DNA from 2 places in the Curtobacterium sp. MCPF17_002 genome. Region 2 is predicted to be linked to the other one. Evidence: riboswitches for the same ligand, from Rfam matches in the RefSeq annotation. Region 2 holds a riboswitch; the other holds the start of a gene.

Region 1 (11,653 bases), 400 kb from region 2:
CGGCTCCAGCGTAGGAGCACGGCTCCCCACGTGGCGGCACGCCTAGAGTGAGGGGATGGCGAAGGCACGCGTGGACAGCTGGATCTGGGCGGTGCGGATCACGAAGACCCGCTCCGCTGCGACCGCCGCGTGCAAGGCCGGGCACGTCCGGGTGAACGGCGAGCGTGCGAAGCCCGCCCAGCCGATCGGCCCCGGGGACGAAGTGCGCGTCCGGCAGAACGGCTTCGACCGGATCGTCGTCGTGACCGGGATCATCCTCAAGCGGACGAGCGCCCCCGAGGCGGCGAAGCACTTCGAGGAACGGACGCCGCCACGCTTGCCCAAGGAAGAGGCCGGCTTCGTCCCGATGCGGGAGCGGGGCGCCGGACGTCCGAGCAAGCGGGAGCGCCGCGACCTCGAGAAGCTCCGCGGCTACTGAACCGCAGGGCGCCCGACGAGCGCGGGCATCAGACGAAGCGGACGGTCTGCTGCAGGCGGTCGCGGACCTCGAACACGTCGACCGACCCTTCGGGCGACCACACACCGCCCAGCACCTGACCGAGCGCGCTCCGCCGCACCACGAGCGCCGTGGGCTTCCGGGGCGAGCCGATGAGCTGCACGTCCTCGTCGACGGCGGAGTCCGGCACCACCAGCAGCCGACCGGTGAACCGCACGCGGGTCTGCTTCTGGACCGCACGGGCGGCGCGGACGAGTTCCTTCACGGGGCGCTCCCCCGGTGCGAGGGTCTCCCCGACGATCTCGCCGTGCTCCACGCGGACCGCGGCTCCCCAGTCGATCGACTCGACCGCCCACAGCCCGCTCGGGGTGAGGACGGCGTGGTCGAGCTTGCCCTCGGCTCCGGCGTCGAGGTCGTGCCAGACGGTGACGCCGATGCCCATCTCGGAGACGATCGACGCCGTCGCTTCCTCGGCGAGGGCCTCCGCCAGCAGCCGTCGGATGTGCCGCGGCGCCGAGCGGATGAGCGTGGGGTCGTAGGGGTCGTCGATCGGGTCGCCCAGGCCGACCCACTCGCGTTCCGCCTGCAGGAAGACCTCGCGCGACCGACCGCCGGGATGTCCGTGGGACCGGGCCCGGGGCCGTGCATCGCGACGCGCCGCCGGAGGTGCGTAGGCGTCGCGACCGGAGTCGGGCCTCCAGGCAGAGCCGCCGGACGGACCGGACGCGCCCTGCCCGGACGAGCCGCGGGATCCCGCGTCGTAGGCGCGGCGCGCGGCCGGCGTACCGACGCGCTCCCACGCGATCTGCACGAGGCGGAAGCGGCGGGCGTCGCCGCCGAGGTCCGGGTGGGACTCGCGGGCGGCCCGGCGGTACGCGCGGCGGAGCTCGTCGTCGTCAGCGGTCGCGGGGACGCCGAGGACTTCGTACGGGGTGGCGTCGGCCGGGCTGTCGGTCATGGCCCTGCGACATTACCCGAGGGAGCGTCGGAGTCCGCCGCGTGGTGGCTGGGTGCTGCCTGGAGGCGCGGGGCGGCTCGGGTGGGCCGGCTCACGAACGCGAGACACCGCGTCACGACCGAGACGCCGCGGTTTCCGGCGGTGCCTCGGTGCGGAGACGGTGTCTCGGCGCACGCGCCGGCGCGCGCCGGCGCGCGCGTGGCGGCGCCGGGTCAGTGCAGCTCGAAGGCGACGGGCGACCCCAGGAACGCGCCGAAGCGGGCTGCGGCGGCCTCGAGCGCCCGGACGGCCGCGGGGTCGAGCGGTTCGAACGGCGTCACCGTCACGCGGACGTCCCGCGAGCGCTCCGAGCGGGTCCAGGTGCCGACGACCCGCCCGCGGACCACGGCCATCGGCAGGAACATCCCGTTGCTGCCCGGCACCACGCGGTCGGCGTACCGGGGCTCGAGCTGCGCCGAACGGTCGGCGTACCCGAGCAGGTACTCGTCGAACCCGGGCAGGAGGTGCCCCGTCGGCACGCCACCGGTCGGCGGCCGGTCCGCGAGGGCGAGGAGCCCGTCACCGAGGTCCTCCACCGCGTCGCCGGCAGCCGCCCGCGCACGACGGAGGTCGCCGAGCGGCAGCTTCGTCCACGATGCGGCGTCGGCCTCGGTCGCAGGGCCCCGACCGCGGAGGTACCCGACGAGCACCCGGCGCAGCGCCTCGTCGCGATCCGGCACCGGCGACACGGCCGGCGCCCACTCGTCGAGCAGGACGAGCCCCTGCCCGACGCGTGCCGTGGGACCCCACGCCACCAGGGACTCCTGCGAGAGCCGCAGCAGCAGGTGGTACCCGCGGCCTGCTGCGGGGTCGATGCCGGCGGCGCGGAACACGTCGAAGAGTTCGTCGCGGACGAGGGACCGCCCGCCCGACAGCGCGGCGATCGTCGTGTCCCGCGCACGCCCGAGCAGGACGTCGTCGATGCCGAGCTCGGCCTCGCGCCGGGCGAGCGCCCGGACGGTCCGCTCGGCCGTGAGGGACAGCATGAGCCGGAGGTCGTCGGGTCGCATGGCGTGCAGGGTCCCGCGCATCGGCCACGAGCGGACGAGCTCGCCGCGGTCGAACGCGGCGCGGACGTCGTCGCGCGTGGCACCGGGAACGCGGACCCCGATCGCCCAGAGCACCTGCCCGATGTCCTGCCCCTGCACGGCGGTCATCCGCTCCACCGCCGCAGCCGGGTCGAGCCCGGGCACGGCGATGCCCTGCGCGCCGAGGCGCATCGTGCGGAGCTGCGCCGGGGTGGTCATGACCCCAGCATGCCGGGCACCACCGTCAGGCGACCGCGGCCGTGATCTCCTCGGCGTGCTCCTCGATGTACGCCACGTCGGCTCGGTACAGGTCGGCGTGCCCGTGTTCGAGGTCGCTGACGAACTTCGGGTTGCCCGCGGAGGCCTCGGTCTCGATCGTGGTCACGAGCGCCACGAGCGACCCGGTGATCGTCTCGGCGAGGACCGCGCGCGACCTGGCGTCGAGCTCGTACGCGCGGCAGAACTCCGCCGCGCGGTCGAGCCGTTCGTCGAGCGACGGGGCGGTCGAGCCCTCGACGACCCCGGTCGTGAACGGCGCGAACCGGTACACGGCGCTCGCGACGTCCCACACCCGCGGCCCGGGGTGGGCGGTGTCGAAGTCGATGAGTCCGACCGCGGCGATGCCGTCGTAGACGCAGTTGTACGGCGCGAAGTCCCCGTGCACGATCGTCTCGACGGGCAACCGGTCGGCCTGCGACCACACGTCACGCGAGCCGTCCCGCGGGAACGTGGCGGCGGCGTCGTGGTAGTGCCGGAGCAGTCGGGCGGTGGTGACGAGCGCGGCCTCGCTCGCGACGTCGGCGGTCCACGGGTACTCCCCCGCGGTGCCCGGCACGAACGACACGGTCTCGAGGGTGTCCCCGTGCTCGATCGGTTCCGGAGCCGCGACGAACCCCCGTTCGTGCAGGTGCGCGAGGAGCCGGTGCACGGTCGGTGTCCACGGCCCTGCGGGGCGGTGCACACGATCGTCGGCCCTGGTGATCCGCTCCATCGGAACCTCCTGTCGTCACGTCTCCGTTGACGTGGTGGCCCAGCGTATCGGTGGCCTCCTGCCGATGTCGCGACTTCCACGGGTTGCGCTCAGCAACAGCGCGTTCTGCATCCGCATGCACCGTTGCATGCAAGGCGTAGGATCGGTGTCCGTGAGCACTCCCATCACCAGTCAGGCCGCGTCCGACCGGGCGTACGAGCACGTCAAGCGAGCGATCATCCGCGGCGACCTGCCGGGCGGCACCGCGATCAGCGAGAACGCCCTGAGCCAGGAGATCGGCGTTTCCCGGACACCCGTGCACGAGGCGTTCCTCCGTCTGGCCGCCGAGGACCTGCTCACCCTCGAGTCCCGGAAGGGCGCCGTCGTCCGGCCGATGTCCCCGAACGAGGCGACCGACGTGCTCGAGATGCGGGAGGCCATCGAGTCGACCGCGGCGACCCGCGTCGTGACCGACGGCCGCGTGGCAGACGTCACCCCGAGCCTCCAGGCCATGCTCGTGGAGCAGGAACAGGCGGTCGCGACCGGTGACGTCGACCGGTTCATCGAGGTGGACGCCGAGTTCCACGGGGCGGTCATCGGGGCGTCGCGGAACGCGATCGCCGTGATGTTCGCGCGCACCCTGCGGGACCGGCAGCAGCGACTCCGACACCACCTCATGCGCCTGCAGCCGTCACAGCTCGAGGCGTCGCTGCAGGACCACCGCGCCCTCGCCGCCGCACTCGAGGCCGGCGACGCCGCGCGCTACGCCGAGGTGCTCAGCGCGCACGTCGCCTCGCACCGGGGCACGCTGTGAGCGCGAGCACGGGGAGCATCCCCACCACCGGGTCGCTGGCCGTCCCGACCGCACGGGTCATGCCGTGGGTCGCGGTGTGGGGAGCGGTGTTCGTCTGCTCGTGGGGCGGCAACCAGTTCTCGCCGCTGCTCCTCATGTACGAGGAGCGCGCGCACTAGTCGTCGCTGCTCGTCAACGTCTTCCTCGGCGTCTACGTGCTCGGCCTCGCGCCGGCGCTCCTCGTCGCCGGCTCCCTGTCCGACCGGCACGGACGCCGGCCGGTCATGCTCGTCGGCATCGCCTCGGCCGTCGTCGGCAGCGGACTGCTCGCGTTCGGGCCGCTCGGTGCCGGGTTCCTGATGGCCGGACGGCTGTTCTCCGGCATCACCGTCGGCATCGCGATGGCGGTCGGCAACAGCTGGGTGAAGGAGCTCTCGCAGGGCCGCTTCGACCCGTCCGCCGACGTCGGGTCCGGTGCACGCCGGGCCTCGCTCGCGTTCACCCTCGGGTCGGCGTCCGGAGCCCTCGTCGCCGGGCTCATCGCGCAGTGGGGGCCGATCCCCGAGGTGCTGCCGTTCCTCGTGCACATCGGCGTCGCGATCCCCTTCGCCGTGGTCGTCTGGCGCACCCCCGAGACGAACCGGACCGGTGGGCTGCCCGGACCGTGGTGGAAGCAGCTCGCCGTGCCGAGCGCCGGGCACCGTCGCTTCACCCGCGTGGTGCTCGTCGCGGCGCCGTGGATCTTCGGCTCGGCCGCGATCGGGTACGGGTACCTGCCGACGAAGCTCGCCGGGGCGACCGGCACGTGGGGGCTCGTCTTCGCCACCGCTGCGACGGTCGTCGCCCTCGGGGTGTCGAGCGCCGTGCAGCCGCTCGCCGCGCGCATCACGTCCCTGGTGTCGGCCCGCGGACTCCTCACCGCGGTGGCGCTCATGACCGTCGGCATCGCCGTGGTCGTCGTCGCGATCGAGCTGCAGTCCGTGGCGATCGGGCTCGTCGCGAACGTGGTGATCGGCCTCGGCATCGGGCTCGCGCTCGTGTCGTCGCTGCTCGAGGTGCAGCGGATCGCCGGGGCGCGCGACCTGGCCGGGCTGACCGGGGTGTTCTACGCCACGGCGTACGCCGGGTTCCTGGCGCCGGCCGTGATCGCGGCGGTCGCGAACGTCGTCGCGGTGCCGATCATCCTGTGGGTCGTCGTCGGGCTCGGGGTGCTGTCGTGGGTGGCGATCCTAATGTCGTCGCGGAAGCACATCCCGGCGTAGGGGGGCCTCGCACGGTGCGAGGGGTGGGGCGCGTCGCACCGTGCGAGGGGTCGGGTGGTGCGCGGTGTGGTGCGAGGTTGCGTACTCGGTGCGAGAGGCACGACGGCGCACCGGGTACGGAACCTCGCACCGGGCGAACGCCCTCGCACCGTGCGAGGGTGCCGGGGCGTCAGCGGCCTCGCACCGTGCGAGGGTGCCGCGACGCGAACGCCCTCGCACCGTGCGAGGGTGCCGGCGCGAACGGCCTCGCACCGTGCGAGGGGTCCGGCGTCAGGGGCGCAGCGCCGAGAGCTGGTCGCGCAACCAGCTCGGGCCGCGCACCGCAGCGCCGAACGCCTCGACCCGTGCACGGAGCTCGCGATCGGCCGTCACGACGACGACCGGCCCGTCCCCGGCGTCGACCGCGGCGCGTGCGGCATCGACGATCGCGTCGTCGCCCGACCCCGGCGCCCGCACGACCTCGACCCGTCCGGACAAAGCAGCAGCAGCAGAAGCAGCAGCAGCAGACGGCGCCGCCGGCGAAGCCCCGCGCGCATCCCCCTCGAGCACCACGGTCCACCGCGGCCACCACCGGTCGAACGGCAGCTCCAGCTCGTCGGCGAGCACCCCCACCCCGGCGAGCGCCGACACCTCGGCGAGCAGCCGTGCGGCCGCGCCCTCCCGGTCCTTCCACCATCCGTCGGGCACGCTGCCGACGACGTTCGCGGCGTCCACCACGACGTGCGGCGTGACCTCGATCTGCGCACGCAGGGCCGGCCAGGACGCCCCGAACCCGGGGTGCAGCGGCAGGTCGTCGACCTCGTCGACGGGCACCCAGGCGAGTTCGAGGCTCTCGCGGTCCGCGATCACCGGTTCGAACGGCCTGGAGGCGCGCCCCACCACCGTCGTGTACGTCCAGAACCCGAGGTCGAGCACGGCAGTGTGGCGCAGGTCGATGCCGTCGTCCGGCACGCCCGCTTCTTCTTCGGACTCGCGGAGCGCGCCCGTCACGGCGTCCTCGCCCTGGTGTCGGGCTCCGCCCGGGATGCCCCAGGTGCCGCCGTGGTGGCTCCACTCGACGCGGTGCTGCAGGAGCACGCGGCCGGTGCCGTCGTCGACGAGGAGTCCGGCTGCGCCGAAGCGTCCCCACGCCTTGGTGCCGTCGGGACCGACCGCCCAGGCGTCGCCGGGGTCGCGGGGGCCCGCTGGCGGCCCGGGAGGCGTGGTGTCTGGCACACCGCAAGCTTTCCACACGGCGCTCGGGATGTGACCGGAGACGTCGCAGCGGCTCGTGTACGGTGTCGATCGAGACACGGGGTGCCGCAACCGGCGGCTGAGATCACACCCGTCGAACCTGCTCGAGCTCGTACTCGCGAAGGGATCGTCCATGCGCACTGCTGCGCCCGTACCCACTGCACCCGCCGGAGCACCGGACCCTGCACCCGGCCCGAGGCCCGACCCTGACTGGGCGGACCGCACGGCCACGCTCCTCGAGGCCGTCCGCACCCGGGGTCCCCTGGTGCACTGCATCACGAACACCGTGGTGCAGAACGTCACCGCGAACGTGCTGCTCGCCCTCGGTGCCTCGGCCGCGATGGTCGACGTCGTCACCGAGGCGGGACCGTTCGCCCGCGTCGCCGATGCCCTGCTGGTGAACACCGGCACACCGCACGCCGAACCCCGTGCCGCGTCGCTCGAAGCCGCCGAGGCCGCGGTGGACGCGGGCACGCCGTGGGTCGTCGACCCGGTGGCGGTCGGTTCGCTGCCGGTCCGGACGGCGCTCGCCCGGGACCTGCTCTCGCTCCGGCCGACGGTCCTGCGCGGCAACGCCTCCGAGGTGCTCGCCGTGCTCGGCGCGTCCGCCGGTGGTCGCGGGGTCGACAGCACCGCGGGCACCGAGGACGCCCGGGAGGCTGCGGTCGCCGCCGTGTCCGGTTCCGACCCGGCCGGGAGGCGCGTGGCCGCGGTGGCCGTGTCGGGTCCCGTCGACCTGCTGGTCGCCCCCGGCATCGGGACGGTGCGGGTCGCGAACGGCACCGAACTGCTGACCCGGATCACCGGGGGCGGCTGCGCGCTCGGCGCGGTCGTCGCCGCGTTCACGGCGGTGTCGCCGGAGGACGCGGGGGCCGCTGCCGTCGCCGCGACGGCCGTGCACACGATCGCCGCGGAGCTCGCCGCCCGCGAGGCCGGCGGCCCGGGCACGTTCCAGCCGCTGTTCCTCGACCGGCTCGCGTCGCTCACCCCCGAGGACGTCGTCCGCGAGGCCCGCATCTCCGTCGAGCACGCCCCGCAGGCGGCCGGGACGAGCGCCGGGGTGACCGCATGACCGCGCCGACCGACTCCGGCGTGTACCTCGTCACCGACGGCGCGCTCTGCGACCGGCACGGCATCGGCGTCCTGGGCGTCGTCCGTGCCGCGGTGCACGCCGGGGTCCGCATCGTGCAGGTGCGCGACAAGGAGGCCTCGGCGCGGGACCTGCTGGCGCTGACCGCCGCGGTCGCCGACGCCGTGGGCGACCGGGCACTCGTCGTGGTCGACGACCGGCTCGACGTCGCCCTCGCCGCACGGCACGCCGGGCACCGGGTCGCCGGGGTCCACCTCGGGCAGTCGGACGTGCCGGTCGGGGCCGCGCGGGCACTGCTCGGACCGGACGCGCACGTGGGGCTCACCGCGAACACGCCGGAGCACCTCGCGGCCGTCGCCCGGCTCCCCCGCGGCACGGTCGACCTGCTCGGTGTCGGGGTCGTGCACCCCACCACGACGAAGGCCGACCACCCGCCGGCGCTCGGTCACGACGGCTTCGCCCGGCTCGCGCGCGACACCACGGTGCCGTGCGTGGCGATCGGCGGGGTGGGTCTCGACGACGTCGTCCCGCTCCGCGCCGCGGGAGCCGCGGGCGTCGCCGTGGTCTCCGGCATCTGCGCCGCCGCCGACCCCGGTTCCGCGGCCGCGGCGTACGTCGCCGCGTGGACCGGTGGCCGCGCATGACCGGGGCGCAGATCCCCCGCGTCCTGAGCATCGCCGGCACCGACCCGACGGGCGGCGCCGGACTGCAAGCGGACCTCAAGGCCATCGCCGCGCAGGACGGGTACGGGATGGGCGTCGTGACGGCCCTCGTCGCGCAGAACACCCGCGGCGTGCGGTCGGTGCACGTGCCCGACGTGGCGTTCCTGCGGGAGCAGCTCGACGCGGTGTCGGACGACGTGACGATCGACGCGGTGAAGGTCGGGATGCTCGGCACCGCCGAGGTCGTCCGGACCGTCACCGCGTGGCTCCGGGAGCACCGGCCGCCCGTGGTGGTCGTCGACCCCGTGATGGTGGCGACGAGCGGGGACCGGTTGCTCGACGAGGACGCCTCGGCGGCGATGGCGGAGCTGTTCGGGCTCGCCGACCTCGTGACGCCGAACCGCGCTGAGCTGGTGGTGCTCGCCGGGCTGGCAGGACCGGCCGCAGACGCAGGCAGAGGCTCAGACACCGGCACCGGCACCGGCCCGGCGACCGCCCATGCCGACACCGTCGCCGCTGCCACCCTCGTCGCCCGCACCTGGGACGTCCTCGTGCTGGCCAAGGGCGGGCACGACGACGGGGACACCTCGGACGACGTGCTCGTGTCCCCCGCCGGGCACGTCCGGACCTTCTCGGCGCGGCGGGTCGCGACGACGAACACCCACGGCACCGGCTGCTCGTTGTCGAGTGCGATCGCGACGCGCATGGCGCGCGACGGCGACTGGGAGCTCGCGGTCGGCGGGGCGAAGGCGTGGCTGACCCGCGCGCTCGAGGGTGCCGACGCCCTCGGGGTGGGCGGCGGCAACGGACCGATCGACCACGGAGCCGTCACCCGTGACGCGCTGCCCGCGTCCTCGTGGACGGACCGGTGGTGGGACGACGTCGCCGAGGTGCTGCAGGAGACGATCGACTGCACCTTCCTGGTCGGCCTTCGCGACGGCACGCTCGACACCGCGGTGTTCGAGTCCTACCTCGCGCAGGACGTGCACTACCTCCGCGCGTACGAGCGGCACCTGTCGACCCTCGCCTCGTGGTCCACCGGTGACGCCGCCGCGTTCTGGGCAGCATCGGCGGCGGGCTGCGCGGACGAGGCGCGCGACCTGCACCACCGCCGCCTGGCCGGCGCGCACGCCGACGACCCGGTGCACCCGACGTGCGCCGGGTACCTCGCGCACCTGCAGGAGGCGGCGGACTCCGGTTCGGCGGCGGTCCTCGCGGCGGCGGTGCTGCCCTGCTTCCGGGTCTACGCCTGGGTCGGGACGCAGCTCGGGGTCACGCCGCCGGGACACCCCTTCGCCGACTGGATCGGCGCGTACGGGGACCCCGGCTTCGCGGCGGCCTCGGCGACCGCGACGACCCGGGTCGACCGGCTCGCGGCCGCGGCGACGCCCGCGGAGCGCGGCCGGATGGCGCGGGCGTTCCGCCGCTCGGCGGCGTGGGAACTGGCGTTCTTCCGGATGCCGACGGAGGCCGGCTGACGCCCGGAAGGCGAGCGATGACGGACTGGAGGCGCGGTGCGGGCCGGCACCGCGCCTCCAGGCCGGTGGGTGGGCGCGTCAGCGATCATCTCCCCCCCCCTCGCGTCAGCCATCCCCCCTCCCGTCAGCGGGACGGCGGGGACAGGCGGACCAGTTCGACGGACAGCGAGGTGCCGTCGACTGCGCCGCGCATCCACGTGTGATCCGGCTGGCGGCGGCGATCGGTCGGCGAACCGGGGTTGAGCAGCCGCAGCCCCGACGGTGTCACGGTGTCCCAGGGGATGTGCGAGTGGCCGAAGACGAGCACGTCGGTGTCCGGGTACTCCGCGGTCGTGCGACGTTCCCGGCCGGTCGCGGCCCCGGTCTCGTGCACGAGCGCGAAGCGGAGGCCCTCGACGGTGAAGCGTGCGACGAGGCGCAACCGGTCGTCGAACTCGGGGCCGTCGTTGTTGCCGCGGACCCCCTCGAAGCGGCGCGCTCGGGCCTCGATCGCGTCGAGCGTGGCGAGGTCCACCCAGTCGCCGGCGTGCACCACGAGGTCGGCGGCGTCGATGTCCTCCCACAGGGCCGCGGGAAGGTCCTTCGCCCGCTTCGGCAGGTGGGTGTCGGACAGCAGGACGAACGAGGTGGTCACGGTTCGGTGCGGCCGGGGACCGGGAGGCCCGCCTCGTCCGCGGCGCCGAGGCGTTCCAGGAGCCCGGCGAGCAGCGCGATGTCGTCGTCCGACCAGCTGGCGAGCCGCTCGTCGAGGGCGTCACGGTGCAGCTGCACGGACCGGTCCAGCGCGGCACGGCCGTCGTCGGTGGCCTCGAGCGGCTTCGCGTTGCCGGAGCCACCGTCGGTCGTCCGGATGAGCCCGGCGGCGAGCAGTCCGGACAGCTGCCGCGAGATCGTGGAGCGGTTGAGCCGCAGGTACCGGGCGATGTCGATGGCCATGCAGCCCCGGTGCTGCACGACGAAGTCGACGAGGGACTGGTCGACGACGCTCAGGATCGACTCCGAACCACGCGCCCGGATGCTCGCACGTCGGGTGATGCGGGCCAGTTCCGTGTACGCACGCCCGATGTCGCTGTTGCGGACATCGAGCCTCGGCTCGCTCATCGGGTGACTCCAGCCTGTCTGTGCCGGCACCGGCCGGCGGTGATCGGTCCGGCAACCATACCGGCGGGTAGGGTTCGGGCCGGTTCAGCGACCCGCCGCTGCGGCCTGCAGCGCGGGGATGTCGAGCTTGGTCATCTGCATCATGGCCTGGAAGACGCGGGCGTTCGCCTCGGGGTCGCCGGAGCCGGTCATCAGCTCGCCCATCATCGACGGGGTCACCTGCCACGCCACGCCCCAGCGGTCGAACAGCCACCCGCACATGCTCTCCCGGCCGCCGTCGGCGAGGAGGGCGTCCCAGATGCGGTCGAGTTCCTCCTGCGTGTCGACGTCGACCTGGAACGACACCGCGTCGGTGTGCTCGTGGCCCGGGCCGCCGTTCATCGCACGGTAGGGCTGACCCAGGAGCGTGAACTCCACGACGAGGGCCTTCCCGTCCGGCGTCTTCGCCACGCTGTCGATCCGGCTGTCGGGGAACAGCGCGACGTAGAACTCGGCGGCCGTCTCGGCCTGGTCGTCGTACCAGAGGAACGGGGTGATCGACGGCATGGGTGGGGCCTTCCGGTCGGGCTCAGTCCGCAGCGCCGCGGCTGAGCAGGTCTGCCT
Region 2 (11,653 bases):
CGTGTTCGTGGAGGTGGGCGGGGGCTCGCCGTGGATCCTGTGCGCGTACCTCGGGGTGTACGCGGTGCTGAGCATCGTCGCAGCGGTGTTCGCGGTCGATCCGGTGGCGGATGCGCGGCGGGCGGCGCGGGGCAGGGGTGCCGGCGCGGGCGCTGGTGCGGCGGGCGCGGGCGCGGCGGGCTGACGTTTCGCGCTGGGCGACAGTTCTCGCCTTCCGGAGGCCGTGAGGTGTCGCTGAGCGCGAATCCTCGATGCTCGCCGCCGGCCTGCGGCGCGGGCCGCCGGCCGCCGCGGGGTGCGGGCCGCCGCGGTGCTGCGGCGTCTACGTCCGCAGGACCAGGTCGGCCAGGCCTGCCGGGTGCTCGGCAGCGATGAACGCCGCCTCCTGAGCGGCCCAGCGCTCCCACTCGCGCGCGAACACCTCGCCGTCCCGCCCGATCGCCCGCTGCCACCGAGTGTCGTCGTCGGCCTCGAGCCAGACCCGGAGGGACGCCAGCGCCGCCGAGGCCCGTGACAGCGCGCCGCACCCCTCGATCACGATCGGGGCGTCGGGGTCGAGCGGGACCCAGTCGGTCGGTGCGGAGGTCGTCCAGTCCCACCGCCGGTACCCGCTCGGGCCGCCGAGGACGTCGGTGACCACGGCCTCCGCGGCGGCGCGGAGGCCGTCCCACCCCGGGTAGAGGTCGTCGAGGTGCACGAGCTGCGCTCCGAGCCGGTCGGCGACGGCGTTCCCGAGGGTCGTCTTCCCCGTGCCGGACCGTCCGTCGACGAGCACCACGAGCCGATCCGCGCCCTCGCGCGCCGCGACTTCGTCGAGACACCGCACGACGTCGTGCCCGGCCTGCTCAGGCACGCCACGTCCCCGCGATCACCGCGGCCACGATCGACACGACCCCGATGCCGACGAGCACCGCGACCATCGCCCACTCCGGCCCCGCGAACCGCGCGGTCCGTGCCCAGGTCCTCCGTCCGGGAGCCCCGAACCCCCGCGACTCCATCGCCACCGCCAAGGTCGTCGCCCGCCGCAGCGCCAGCACGAGCAACGCGAACGCCATCGATGCGCCCCGTCGCAGCCGTCCGGTGTCCGCGACGCCACGTGCGCGTCTGGCCATCCCGAGCTGCCGCCAGTCGTCGCCGAGCAGGGTCATCATCCGGAGTGCGGCGAGCGCCCCGAGCACGAACCGTGCCGGCAGCCGCAGCAGCTGCGCGAGTCCGTCGGCCAGGTCGGTCGGGTCCACGCGGATGAACAACGCGACCGCGGGGATCCCCACCGCGAGCACGCGCAGCGCGGTCGCGAGGGCGAGCGTCAACGACCCGTCGGTCACGTGGGCGAACCCGAAGTCGAACCACTCCCGCCCGGAGGGCCGCCCGTACAACGCGATGCTCAACGCCGTCAGCGGCACCGCGACGAGCACGGGCGACGTCCGCAGCAGCAGGGTGCGCGGCGGCACGCGGAGGAACGGGAGGAGCAGGACCTCCAGCACCAACGCGACGGCGGCCGAGACCACGTCGAGGCTCAGGACGAGACACACTCCGAGCGCCATCACGCCCAGCAGCGAGGCGACCGGTTGCACCCCCCGCACACCGTGCGGTACCGAGACGGGTCCGGTCCCCCGGCCTGGAGGCGCGGATCGCCCCCGCGGGTCCGCCGACGTCCCCGGGGCGGTCACCGTTCCACCTCCGTGGTCGCATCGGGCAGGACGGGTGCGGTCGCTGCCCCCGCGTCCGCCGGGGTGTGCGTGACGGGAGCCGCGCCCGTGGTGCCGAGGACGACCTCGTCGGCGTCGAGCGCCCGCACGAGGTCCTGGTCGTGCGTGATCGCGACGATCGCGGTCCCGGCGTCGGCGAGCGCCCCGAGCCGGTCGACCACGGCCTGCCAGGTCGCACGGTCCTGCCCGGAGGTCGGTTCGTCGAGCACGACCACCGGCGGCCGCGAGGCGATCACGGTCCCGATCGCGAGTCGCCGCTGCTCCCCGCCGGACAGGGTGAAGGGGTTGGCGTCCGCGAGGTGCGCGAGGCCGAACGTCACGAGGAGGTCCTCGACCCGCTCGTCGACGTCGGGCAGGCCGAGGGCGTGCGGGCCGACGGCGAGCTCCTCGCGGACGGTGCGGGCGACGAACTGGTGCTCGGGGTCCTGGAACACGGTGCCGATGCGGGCGGCCAGCTGCCGGCTCGTCCACGCTGCCGGGAGGTCCCCGATGCCGTCGGCCAGCGCGGGCGTGGCCTGGAGCGTACCGTCGGCGGGGCGGAGGAGTCCGGCGAGCGTGAGGCCGAGCGTGGACTTGCCGACGCCGTTCGGACCCGTGACGGCGAGCACCCGGCCGGCCCGGACCTCGAGGTCGATCCCGCTGCCCACCCGATGGCGCTTCCCCCGCGCGGTCCCGAGCGCTCGCGCCTCGAGCAGCACGCCCCCGCTCCCCGCCCCGCCCGCCCGCTCGTCCGCCCCTTCGCCGACCCCCTCGCCCGCCCCCTCGTCGAGCGGGCGAAATGCCGCGGTCTCCCGATCGGAGGACCCGGGTATTTCGCCCGCTCGACCAGGCGAGCGGAGCGCACGGCCGAGCGGGCGAAATACCGCGGTCACCCGAACGGATGACCCGGGCATTTCGCCCGCTCGACCAGGCGAGCGGAGCGCACGGTCGAGCGGGCGAAATGCCACGGTCTCCCGAACGGAGGACCCGGGCATTTCGCCCGCTCGACCAGGCGAGCGGAGCGCCCGGGCGGAACCCCGAGCGGGCTCGGAGCCGGGCACCCACACGCCAGCGGCCGTCAACCTCGCACCGTGCGAGGTGAGCACCTCGTCCGGAGCACCGTCGGCCACGACTCCCCCGGCCGGCTCGACCAGTACCAGCCGGTCGACCAGGTCGAGCCACGTGCCGATCCGGTGCTCCACGACGAGCAGGGTCGCCCCGGTCTCGTCGAGGAGCGCGCGGACGGCATCGTGCACCTGCGACACCCCGGACGGGTCGAGGTTCGCGCAGGGCTCGTCGAGCACGATCGCTCCCGGCCGCATCGCGAGCACGCCGGCCAGGGCCAGCCGCTGCCGCTGCCCGCCGGAGAGCATCGTGGTCGACCGGTCGAGCGCCAGGTCGAGCCCGACGACGTCGAGTGCCGCCTGCACCCGTTCCCAGATCTCGGCGCGCGGGACGCCGGCGTTCTCGCACCCGAACGCCACGTCGTCACCGACGCGCGACATCACCGTGTGGGCCTCGGGGTCCTGCATGACGAGGCCGACTCGCCCGCGGACCGCGCGGGGGTCGGCGCCGTCGACCAGGACCGAGCCCTGCACCGAGGCAGCGGTGTCGTCGGTGTCGTCGGGTTCGTCGGGCAGCACGGCGGCGACGGCCCGCAGGAGCGTGGACTTGCCCGCTCCGGACGGGCCGACGATCGCGACGCGCTCGCCGGGTTCGACGGTCAGGTCGACGCCGCGGACCGCCCACGCCTCACGCTCGGCGTACCGCCAACCCCAGTCGCGGAAGACGATCTGCGCAGGGCCCGCGGTGCCCACGGCACCACGGGCATCCCCGGTGGTCACGCGACGGCGCGGGTCCCGCGCCTGGAGTGTTCACGGCCGGCGGCGAACGAGGACAGCACCCCGGTTGCGGCGAGCGCCCGCACGACGAGCCACGAGCCGAGGCCGGCGATCAGCGCGCCGGAGACGACCCCGGACACCACGTAGGCGGCCTTGAAGCCGGCGTCGAGCCCCGGGTACCAGAGCACGGTGTCGTTGATGCCCATCGCCAGCCCGGCCGCGGCACCGGCGAGCACGACGACCGGCAGGCGGTACACGCGGTACAGGAAGAGCGCGAGGACGATCTCGGCGCCGAGGCCCTGGACGAGCCCGGCCTCGAGCGTGAGCCATCCCCACTGGGTGCCGAGGAGTGCCTCGACCGAGGCCGCGACCATCTCGGCGTAGAGCGCGGCTCCGGGCTTCCGCACGATGATCGCCACGACGGGGCCGGCGAGCAGCCACACCCCACCGAAGAGCGCCTGCGTGCCGGGCAGCACGAGCGTCATCACGGCGCTGAGCGGCTCGTACCCGAACTCCCAGACCTTGAAGACGACCCCGATCGCGACGGCGAGGACGCTGGCGACGACGATGTCGACGACCCGCCAGCGGAGCGATCGCGTGACGGTGGACGGTACTGCTGGTGACGTGCGTACGGACATGGTCCTGGACTCCTCCCTGCGCCGGCATGATCCGGATCAGGTTCGACGGTCGGAGCGCGACTCGCTCCCTCTCAGCCCGGCGATCCCGGACTCCCGTGTGTGTCCCGTCAGTCTAGACGCGGCTGCGGCCGCGTGTCGGACGGTGACCGGTTGACGGCCTGGAGGCGCGTGACGGGGCCGCCACGCGCCTCCAGGCCGTCAGTTGGTCACTTCTTGAGCGCGCGGACCAGCTTGCGCAGGACGGTTCCGGTCACCCAGATGACGGGGATGCTGACCGCCATCAAGGAGATGAGGTTCGGCTCGAACTCGAGGTCCTTGCCCGGCCGGCGCACGTACGCGCCGATCGGGATCGAGGCGGCACCGCCGCCACCGCCACCGTTGTCGTCGCCGTCCCCGCCGCCTCCGAAGCCGAACCAGGCGAGGGACACCGGGATGAGGGTCTGGTCGCCGACCTCGACCGGCTCCCCGTAGTTGGTGGACACGCCCACGGGGCGCACCTTGTCTGCGATCTGCGTGACGATGTTGGCCATGCGCCGGAGGCTACTCGCCGGTTCCTCCACAGGCTGCGCCGCGCGGGAACCGTCCACGGCTGGGGCTTGTCTGCGGACGCGGACGGCCCCCGCCGATATCTTGGCGGCACCCACACCTGGAGGACTGCTTGCACACCTGGCCCGGCAACCCGTACCCGCTCGGGGCGACCTACGACGGAAGCGGCACGAACTTCGCGCTCTTCAGCGAGGTCGCCGAGCGCGTCGAACTCTGTCTCTTCGACGACGACGGCAACGAGACCTGCGTCCCCCTGCTCGAGGTGGACGCGTACGTCTGGCACGCATACCTCCCGAACGTCGGCCCCGGACAGCAGTACGGCTTCCGCGTCCACGGTCCGTACGACCCCACGAAGGGGCTCCGCACGAACCCGGCGAAGCTGCTGCTCGACCCGTACGCCAAGGCGACCAGCGGGGACATCGACTGGGACCAGTCGCTGTTCTCGTACACGTTCGGCGACCCCGACTCGACCAACGACGAGGACTCCGCCTCGCACATGATGAAGGGCGTCGTCATCAACCCGTTCTTCGACTGGCAGGGAGACCGCCCACCGCGGACTCCCTACGGCGAGACGGTCATCTACGAGGCGCACGTCAAGGGCCTCACCGAGACGCACCCCGACATCCCGGACGAGCAGCGCGGCACGTACGCCGGCGTCTCGCACCCGGCCGTCATCGAGCACCTCCAGCGCCTCGGCGTGACGACGCTCGAGCTCATGCCGGTGCACCAGTTCGTGAACGACTCGACCCTGCAGGACAAGGGACTGTCGAACTACTGGGGCTACAACACCATCGGCTTCTTCGCGCCGCACTCGCACTACTCGTCGTCCGGCGACCAGGGCCAGCAGGTGCAGGAGTTCAAGACGATGGTCCGCGAGCTCCACCGCGCGGGCATCGAGGTCGTCCTCGACGTCGTCTACAACCACACGGCAGAGGGCAACCACCTCGGCCCGACCCTGTCGTTCCGCGGCATCGACAACGCGGCGTACTACCGCCTCGTCGACGACGACCAGCGGTACTACATGGACTACACCGGCACCGGCAACTCGCTCAACGTCGGACACCCGCACTCGCTGCAGCTCATCATGGACTCGCTCCGCTACTGGGTGACCGAGATGCACGTCGACGGCTTCCGCTTCGACCTCGCCGCAGCGCTCGCCCGCGAGTTCTACGAGGTCGACCGGCTGTCGGCGTTCTTCGAGCTCGTGCAGCAGGACCCGATCGTGTCCCAGGTGAAGCTCATCGCCGAGCCGTGGGACGTCGGCCCCGGTGGCTACCAGGTCGGCAACTTCCCCCCGCAGTGGTCGGAGTGGAACGGCAAGTACCGCGACACCGTCCGCGACTTCTGGCGGGGCGAGCCCTCGACGCTCGGCGAGTTCGCCTCCCGGATCTCGGGCTCGGCCGACCTGTACGAGCACGACGGCCGCACCCCCAAGGCCAGCATCAACTTCATCACCGCGCACGACGGCTTCACGCTGTACGACCTCGTCGCCTACAACGAGAAGCACAACGACGCCAACGGTGAGGACAACAACGACGGCGAGAGCCACAACCGGTCGTGGAACTCCGGGGCCGAGGGACCGACCGACGACGAGGCCGTGAACGCGCTGCGGCTCCAGCGTCGCCGGAACTTCCTCGCGACCCTGCTCCTCAGCCAGGGTGTGCCGATGATCGCGCACGGCGACGAACTCGGCCGGTCGCAGTCCGGCAACAACAACGTCTACGCGCAGGACTCCGAGCTCAGCTGGATCGACTGGGACTCCGCGGACGACGAGCTCATCCAGTTCACGGCCGACGTCGTCAAGCTCCGGCACGACCACCCGACCTTCCGTCGCACCCGGTACTTCAACGGGCGTCCGGTCCGCCGCGGCCAGGACGAACCGCTGCCCGACGTGGTGTGGCTCACCCCGGCCGGCGACGCGATGGAGCCCGAGGACTGGGACTCCGGCTTCGGCAAGAGCGTCGGCATGTACCTCAACGGCAACGGCATCCGCGGGCGCGACTCCCGTGGTGAGCGCGTGACCGACGTCGGCTTCATCACGTACTTCAACGCCCACGACGACACCGTGACGTTCACGTTGCCGCCGGAGGAGTACTCGCCGGGGTGGACCGTCCGGATCGACACCGCCGAGCCGGGTGCCCGTGACGAGGTCCTCGAGGCCGGTACGCCGCTCGACGTCCCGGCTCGGTCGATGATCGTCCTCCGCGCCGAGCCGGACCACGAGGTCACGGTGACCCCGGTCGAGGTCGAGTTCACCGAACCGATCACGCCCGCCCCGCAGAACGCGGTCACCCCGGCCAACCCGGCGGGGTCGGCGGCTCCGTCCGGCACCACGGGCGGTCAGCAGTGACCACGCGTCGAGTCCCCACCAGCACCTACCGGCTGCAGGTCACGCCCGACTTCGACCTGGCGGCCGCGCAGGACGTCGTCGACTACGTGCGTGACCTCGGCGCGGACTGGCTCTACCTGTCGCCGGTGCTGCAGGCCGAGCCGGGGTCGCAGCACGGCTACGACGTCGTCGACCACACCCACGTCGACACGGAGCGCGGCGGCGACGACGCGCTCCGTGCCCTCGCCGAGGCCGCGCACGACGTCGGTCTCGGGGTCCTCGTCGACGTGGTGCCGAACCACGTCGGCGTGGCCACCCCGGCGGCGAACCCGTGGTGGTGGTCCCTGCTCGAACTCGGGCAGGGCTCCCCCGTCGCGTGGGCGTTCGACGTCGACTGGCAAGCGGGCGACGGCAAGCTCCGTGTGCCGGTGCTCGACGACCGGCTGCTCGACGCGGTCGAGCTGCGGGACGGCCGGCTGTACCTCGGTGACACCGCCTACCCGACCGCGCCCGGAACCGTGCAGGACGGCGACACGGTCGAGGCAGTGCACGCCCGGCAGCACTACGAGTTCGTGCACTGGAAGCGCGCCGACCACGAGCTGAACTACCGCCGGTTCTTCGCGGTGAACACGCTCGCGGCGATCCGGGTCGAGGAACCCGAGGTCTTCGCCGCGTCCCACGCGACGATCGGCTCCTGGTTCCGCGACGGACTGGTCGACGGTCTCCGCATCGACCACCCGGACGGTCTGTACGACCCGGCAGGGTACCTGCAGGACCTCGCCGGGCTGACCGGCGGCGCGTACACCCTCGTCGAGAAGATCCTCGAGCCGGGCGAAGCGCTGCCGTCGAGCTGGCCGGTGGACGGCACGACCGGGTACGACGCCCTCGGCGTGTTCGACCGGGTGTTCGTCGACCCCGCCGGCGAACGGACCCTCACGGCGGCCTCGGGAGCCGAACCAGCCGACTGGCAGCAGCTCACCCACGACACCCGTCGCGGCATCGCGGACGGCATCCTCGGCAGCGAGGTCGAGCGCCTCGCCCGGCTGCTGCGACCCGTCGCCGGCGACCTGCCGCACGAGCGGGTCGTCGACGCGGTGGCCGAGGTCGTCGCGTCCTTCGACGTGTACCGGACGTACCTGCCCGAGGGGGCGCACCACCTCATCGACGCGCTCGAGCGCGCCGCCGAGGCCCGCCCAGACCTCGACGACGTGATCGACCGGATCGCGCCGGCACTGGTCGACCCGGCGAACGCCGCGGCCGTGCGGCTCCAGCAGACCAGCGGCATGGTGATGGCGAAGGGTGTGGAGGACACGGCGTTCTACCGGACCTCCCGACTCACCAGCCTCAGCGAGGTCGGCGGTGACCCCAGCGTGTTCTCGGTGTCGGTGTCCGACTTCCACCAGGCGCAGCGCGACCGCGTCGGCAGCTGGCCGCACACCATGACGACCCTGACGACGCACGACACGAAGCGCAGCGAGGACACCCGCGCCCGCATCGCCGTCCTCGCCGAGATCGGCCACGAGTGGACGTCGGCCCTCGAACGGCTGCAGTCCCTCGTCCCGCTGCAGGACCGCGTGTTCGCGGACCTCCTCTGGCAGGCCATCGTCGGCGCGCGTCCGGCCAGCCGTGAACGGCTGCACGCGTACGCCGAGAAGGCCTCGCGCGAAGCGGGCGACAGCACCACGTGGACGGAGCCGGACGAGGACTTCGAGCGCCGCATGCACGCGATCGTGGACGCCGCGTTCGACGACCCCGCCGTGGTCGCGGTGCTCGACGCACTCGACGAGCGGATCGACGCCGCCGGGTGGTCGAACGGTCTCGCGCAGAAGCTCGTGCAGCTCACCGCGCCGGGTGTTCCCGATGTCTACCAGGGCACCGAGTTCTGGGACCGCTCCCTCGTCGACCCCGACAACCGCCGACCGGTGGACTACACCGAGCGCCGGCACGTCCTCGCCGAGCTCGACGGCCCCGACGACGACGGTCCGGAGCAGTTGCCGTCCGTCGGCCTCGACGCCGCCGCGAAGCTCCTCGTCACCAGCCGGGCACTGCGGGTCCGCCGCGACCACCCGGAGCTCTTCACGCGCTACCTCGCGCTCGAGTCGACGGGCAGCGCCGCCGACCACGTGCTCGCGTTCGACCGCGGTGGCGCGGTCACCGTCGCGACGCGTCTGCCGATCGGGCTGCGGCGCGTCGGCGGATGGGGCGACACCCTGGTGCACCCGGTGCCGCTCGACCGGGTCGACCTGCTGACCGGTCGGCGCTTCCCCGCGTCCCGGGGCATCGCGTTGTCCGAGGTGCTCGCCGACTTCCCGGTGGCGCTGCTCGTCCCGGCGCACGTCGTCGAGGCGACGGACCACGGGACCGAGGCGACCGGCGCCGGCGCAACCGACGAATCCGAGACGCAAGCCGAGATCGACATCCTGGAGGGGCACGCATGACCGTTCCCGACCGCTACGGCGTCTGGGCCCCCGCTCCCGAGCGGGTGCGCCTGGTCGTCGACGGCACCGAGTACCCGCTGACCCGCGGCGACGACGACTGGTGGACGACCAACGCGGTCCTGCCGCACGTCGGCGCCCGCTACGGGTTCCGGATCGGCGACGACGACGCCGTCCGGCCCGACCCCCGCAGCCGGTTCCAGCCGGAGGGGGTGCACGGCCCGTCCGAGGTCGTCGACCCCTCGCGGTTCTCCTGGACCGACGACGCCTGGACCGGCCGCCCCGCACGCGGCGGTGTCATCTACGAGATGCACATCGGCACCTACACGCCCGAGGGCACGCTCGACGCCGCCGCCGAGAAGCTCGACCACCTCGTCGAGCTCGGCGTGGAGTTCGTCGAGCTGCTCCCCGTCAACGCGGTGAACGGCGAGTGGAACTGGGGCTACGACGGTGTCGGCTGGTTCGCCGTGCACGCGCCCTACGGTGGGCCGGACGCCTACGACCGGTTCGTCGACCGGGCGCACGCGCTCGGGCTCGGCGTCATCCAGGACGTCGTCTACAACCACCTCGGCCCGAGCGGCAACTACCTGCCGCTGTACGGCCCGTACCTGCTGCAGGGACTCGGCAACACGTGGGGCGACTCCGTCAACGTCGAGCACCCCGAGGTCCGGCGCTACGTGCTCGACAACGTGCGGATGTGGTTCCGCGACCACCACGTCGACGGGCTCCGGCTCGATGCGGTGCACGCGATCCGGGACACCACCCGGCCGCACGTGCTGCAGGCGATGGCATCCGAGACCGATGCGTTCTCGGCGTTCGTCGGGCGTCCGCTGTCGCTCATCGCGGAGTCGGACCTCAACGACCCGATCATGTTCCGCCCGCAGGAGTCCGCCGGGTACGGGCTGGCCGGCCAGTGGTCCGACGACTTCCACCACGCGGTGCACGTCGCACTCACCGGTGAGACGAACGGCTACTACGCCGACTTCGCCCCGCTGTCGGCGCTCGCGAAGGTCCTCGAGCGCGGCTTCTTCCACGACGGCACGTGGTCGTCGTTCCGGCGGAAGCGGCACGGCCGGCCGATCGACCGCGGCACCTCGCCGGCGACGGCGCTGGTGGTGGCGAACCAGAACCACGACCAGATCGGCAACCGTGCGGCGGGCGACCGGCTCGCGGCGACCCTGACCGACGAGGGGCTCGTGATCGCCGCGGCGCTGACGCTGCTCGGACCGTTCACGCCGATGCTCTTCATGGGCGAGGAGTTCGCCGCGACCACACCGTGGCAGTTCTTCACCTCGCACCCGGAGCCCGAACTCGGCAAGGCGACGGCCGAGGGACGCATCGCGGAGTTCGCCGAGCACGGCTGGGACGAGTCCACCGTGCCGGACCCGCAGGACCCGTCGACGTTCACGAACTCGAAGCTCGACTGGGCCGACGTCGACTCCGAACGGGGCGCCGCGATCCTCCGGGCATACCGTGTGCTCGTCGCGCTCCGCCGGACGGACCAGGCCTTCGTCGACCCGCGCTACGAGGCGAACGCCGTCCGCTTCAGCGAGGACCGTCGCTGGCTCGTGCTCACGCGCGGCCTGCTCGGCCCGGATGTCACACCGGTGCACGTCGTGGTGAACTTCCTCGACGACGCGGCGGAGATCCCGGTGCCGGGTGCGACCGGCGAGGAGCTCTACCGCTTCGGCGAGGCCGACGTCGCGACGGACTGCGTCCGCTTCCGTGGCCGCGGGGTGGTCGTACTGCGGTAGGCCACGGTCCGGATCGGACCGCGCGACAGCGACAGAGACAGGTCCTCGTGGAATACCGCGGGGACCTGTCGCCGTCAGACGTGGTCGCCGCCAGACGATGCGGCCGTCAGACGTGGCCGCCGACAGACGATGCGGACGTCAGACGTGGTCGCCGACGGCGTGCGCGTTCGCCCGCACCGACGGCAGGCGACGGTGGTCCTTCACCAGCGAGCGCGCCTCGCGCAGCCGCCGGTCGATGCCCCACTTCGTGACGAGGGTCAGGCTCTCACGGACGATGTTCCCGCTCATCTTCGAGACACCGAACTCGCGTTCGGTGAAGGTGATCGGGGTCTCGACGACGCGGAGGCCCGCCTCGAGGGCACGCCAGCACAGGTCCACCTGGAAGCAGTACCCCTTTGACGCGACGCCGGCAAGGTCGATCC

What was found. A riboswitch is a leader RNA that binds a small molecule or an ion and turns the genes downstream of it on or off. The one in region 2 is predicted to bind thiamine pyrophosphate.
Region 1: it holds a riboswitch for thiamine pyrophosphate, as region 2 does, so the genes downstream of both, thiM (hydroxyethylthiazole kinase) here and DEJ28_RS05195 (ECF transporter S component) in region 2, are expected to answer to the same signal.

The regions. Positions count from the first base shown of each region.
Region 1 is NZ_CP126251.1:1,480,799-1,492,451, reverse strand. Features, by position in the region: gene DEJ28_RS07080 (hypothetical protein) at 1-1, opposite strand, end outside; gene DEJ28_RS07075 (RNA-binding S4 domain-containing protein) at 56-418, shown strand; gene DEJ28_RS07070 (J domain-containing protein) at 447-1,394, opposite strand; gene DEJ28_RS07065 (winged helix DNA-binding domain-containing protein) at 1,607-2,680, opposite strand; gene DEJ28_RS07060 (phosphotransferase enzyme family protein) at 2,706-3,452, opposite strand; gene DEJ28_RS07055 (GntR family transcriptional regulator) at 3,604-4,245, shown strand; gene DEJ28_RS07050 (hypothetical protein) at 4,242-4,403, shown strand; gene DEJ28_RS07045 (MFS transporter) at 4,410-5,486, shown strand; gene DEJ28_RS07040 (NUDIX domain-containing protein) at 5,757-6,701, opposite strand; TPP riboswitch at 6,769-6,864, shown strand; gene thiM (hydroxyethylthiazole kinase) at 6,853-7,791, shown strand; gene thiE (thiamine phosphate synthase) at 7,788-8,453, shown strand; gene DEJ28_RS07025 (bifunctional hydroxymethylpyrimidine kinase/phosphomethylpyrimidine kinase) at 8,450-9,949, shown strand; gene DEJ28_RS07020 (metallophosphoesterase family protein) at 10,074-10,583, opposite strand; gene DEJ28_RS07015 (MarR family winged helix-turn-helix transcriptional regulator) at 10,580-11,050, opposite strand; gene DEJ28_RS07010 (VOC family protein) at 11,135-11,596, opposite strand; gene DEJ28_RS07005 (GNAT family N-acetyltransferase) at 11,619-11,653, opposite strand, start outside.
Region 2 is NZ_CP126251.1:1,079,769-1,091,421, reverse strand. Features, by position in the region: gene DEJ28_RS05215 (MFS transporter) at 1-184, shown strand, start outside; gene DEJ28_RS05210 (nucleoside/nucleotide kinase family protein) at 323-853, opposite strand; gene DEJ28_RS05205 (energy-coupling factor transporter transmembrane component T family protein) at 846-1,574, opposite strand; gene DEJ28_RS05200 (ABC transporter ATP-binding protein) at 1,667-3,532, opposite strand; gene DEJ28_RS05195 (ECF transporter S component) at 3,529-4,167, opposite strand; TPP riboswitch at 4,164-4,273, opposite strand; gene DEJ28_RS05190 (hypothetical protein) at 4,374-4,697, opposite strand; gene glgX (glycogen debranching protein GlgX) at 4,826-7,063, shown strand; gene treY (malto-oligosyltrehalose synthase) at 7,060-9,480, shown strand; gene treZ (malto-oligosyltrehalose trehalohydrolase) at 9,477-11,231, shown strand; gene DEJ28_RS05170 (polyprenol monophosphomannose synthase) at 11,370-11,653, opposite strand, start outside.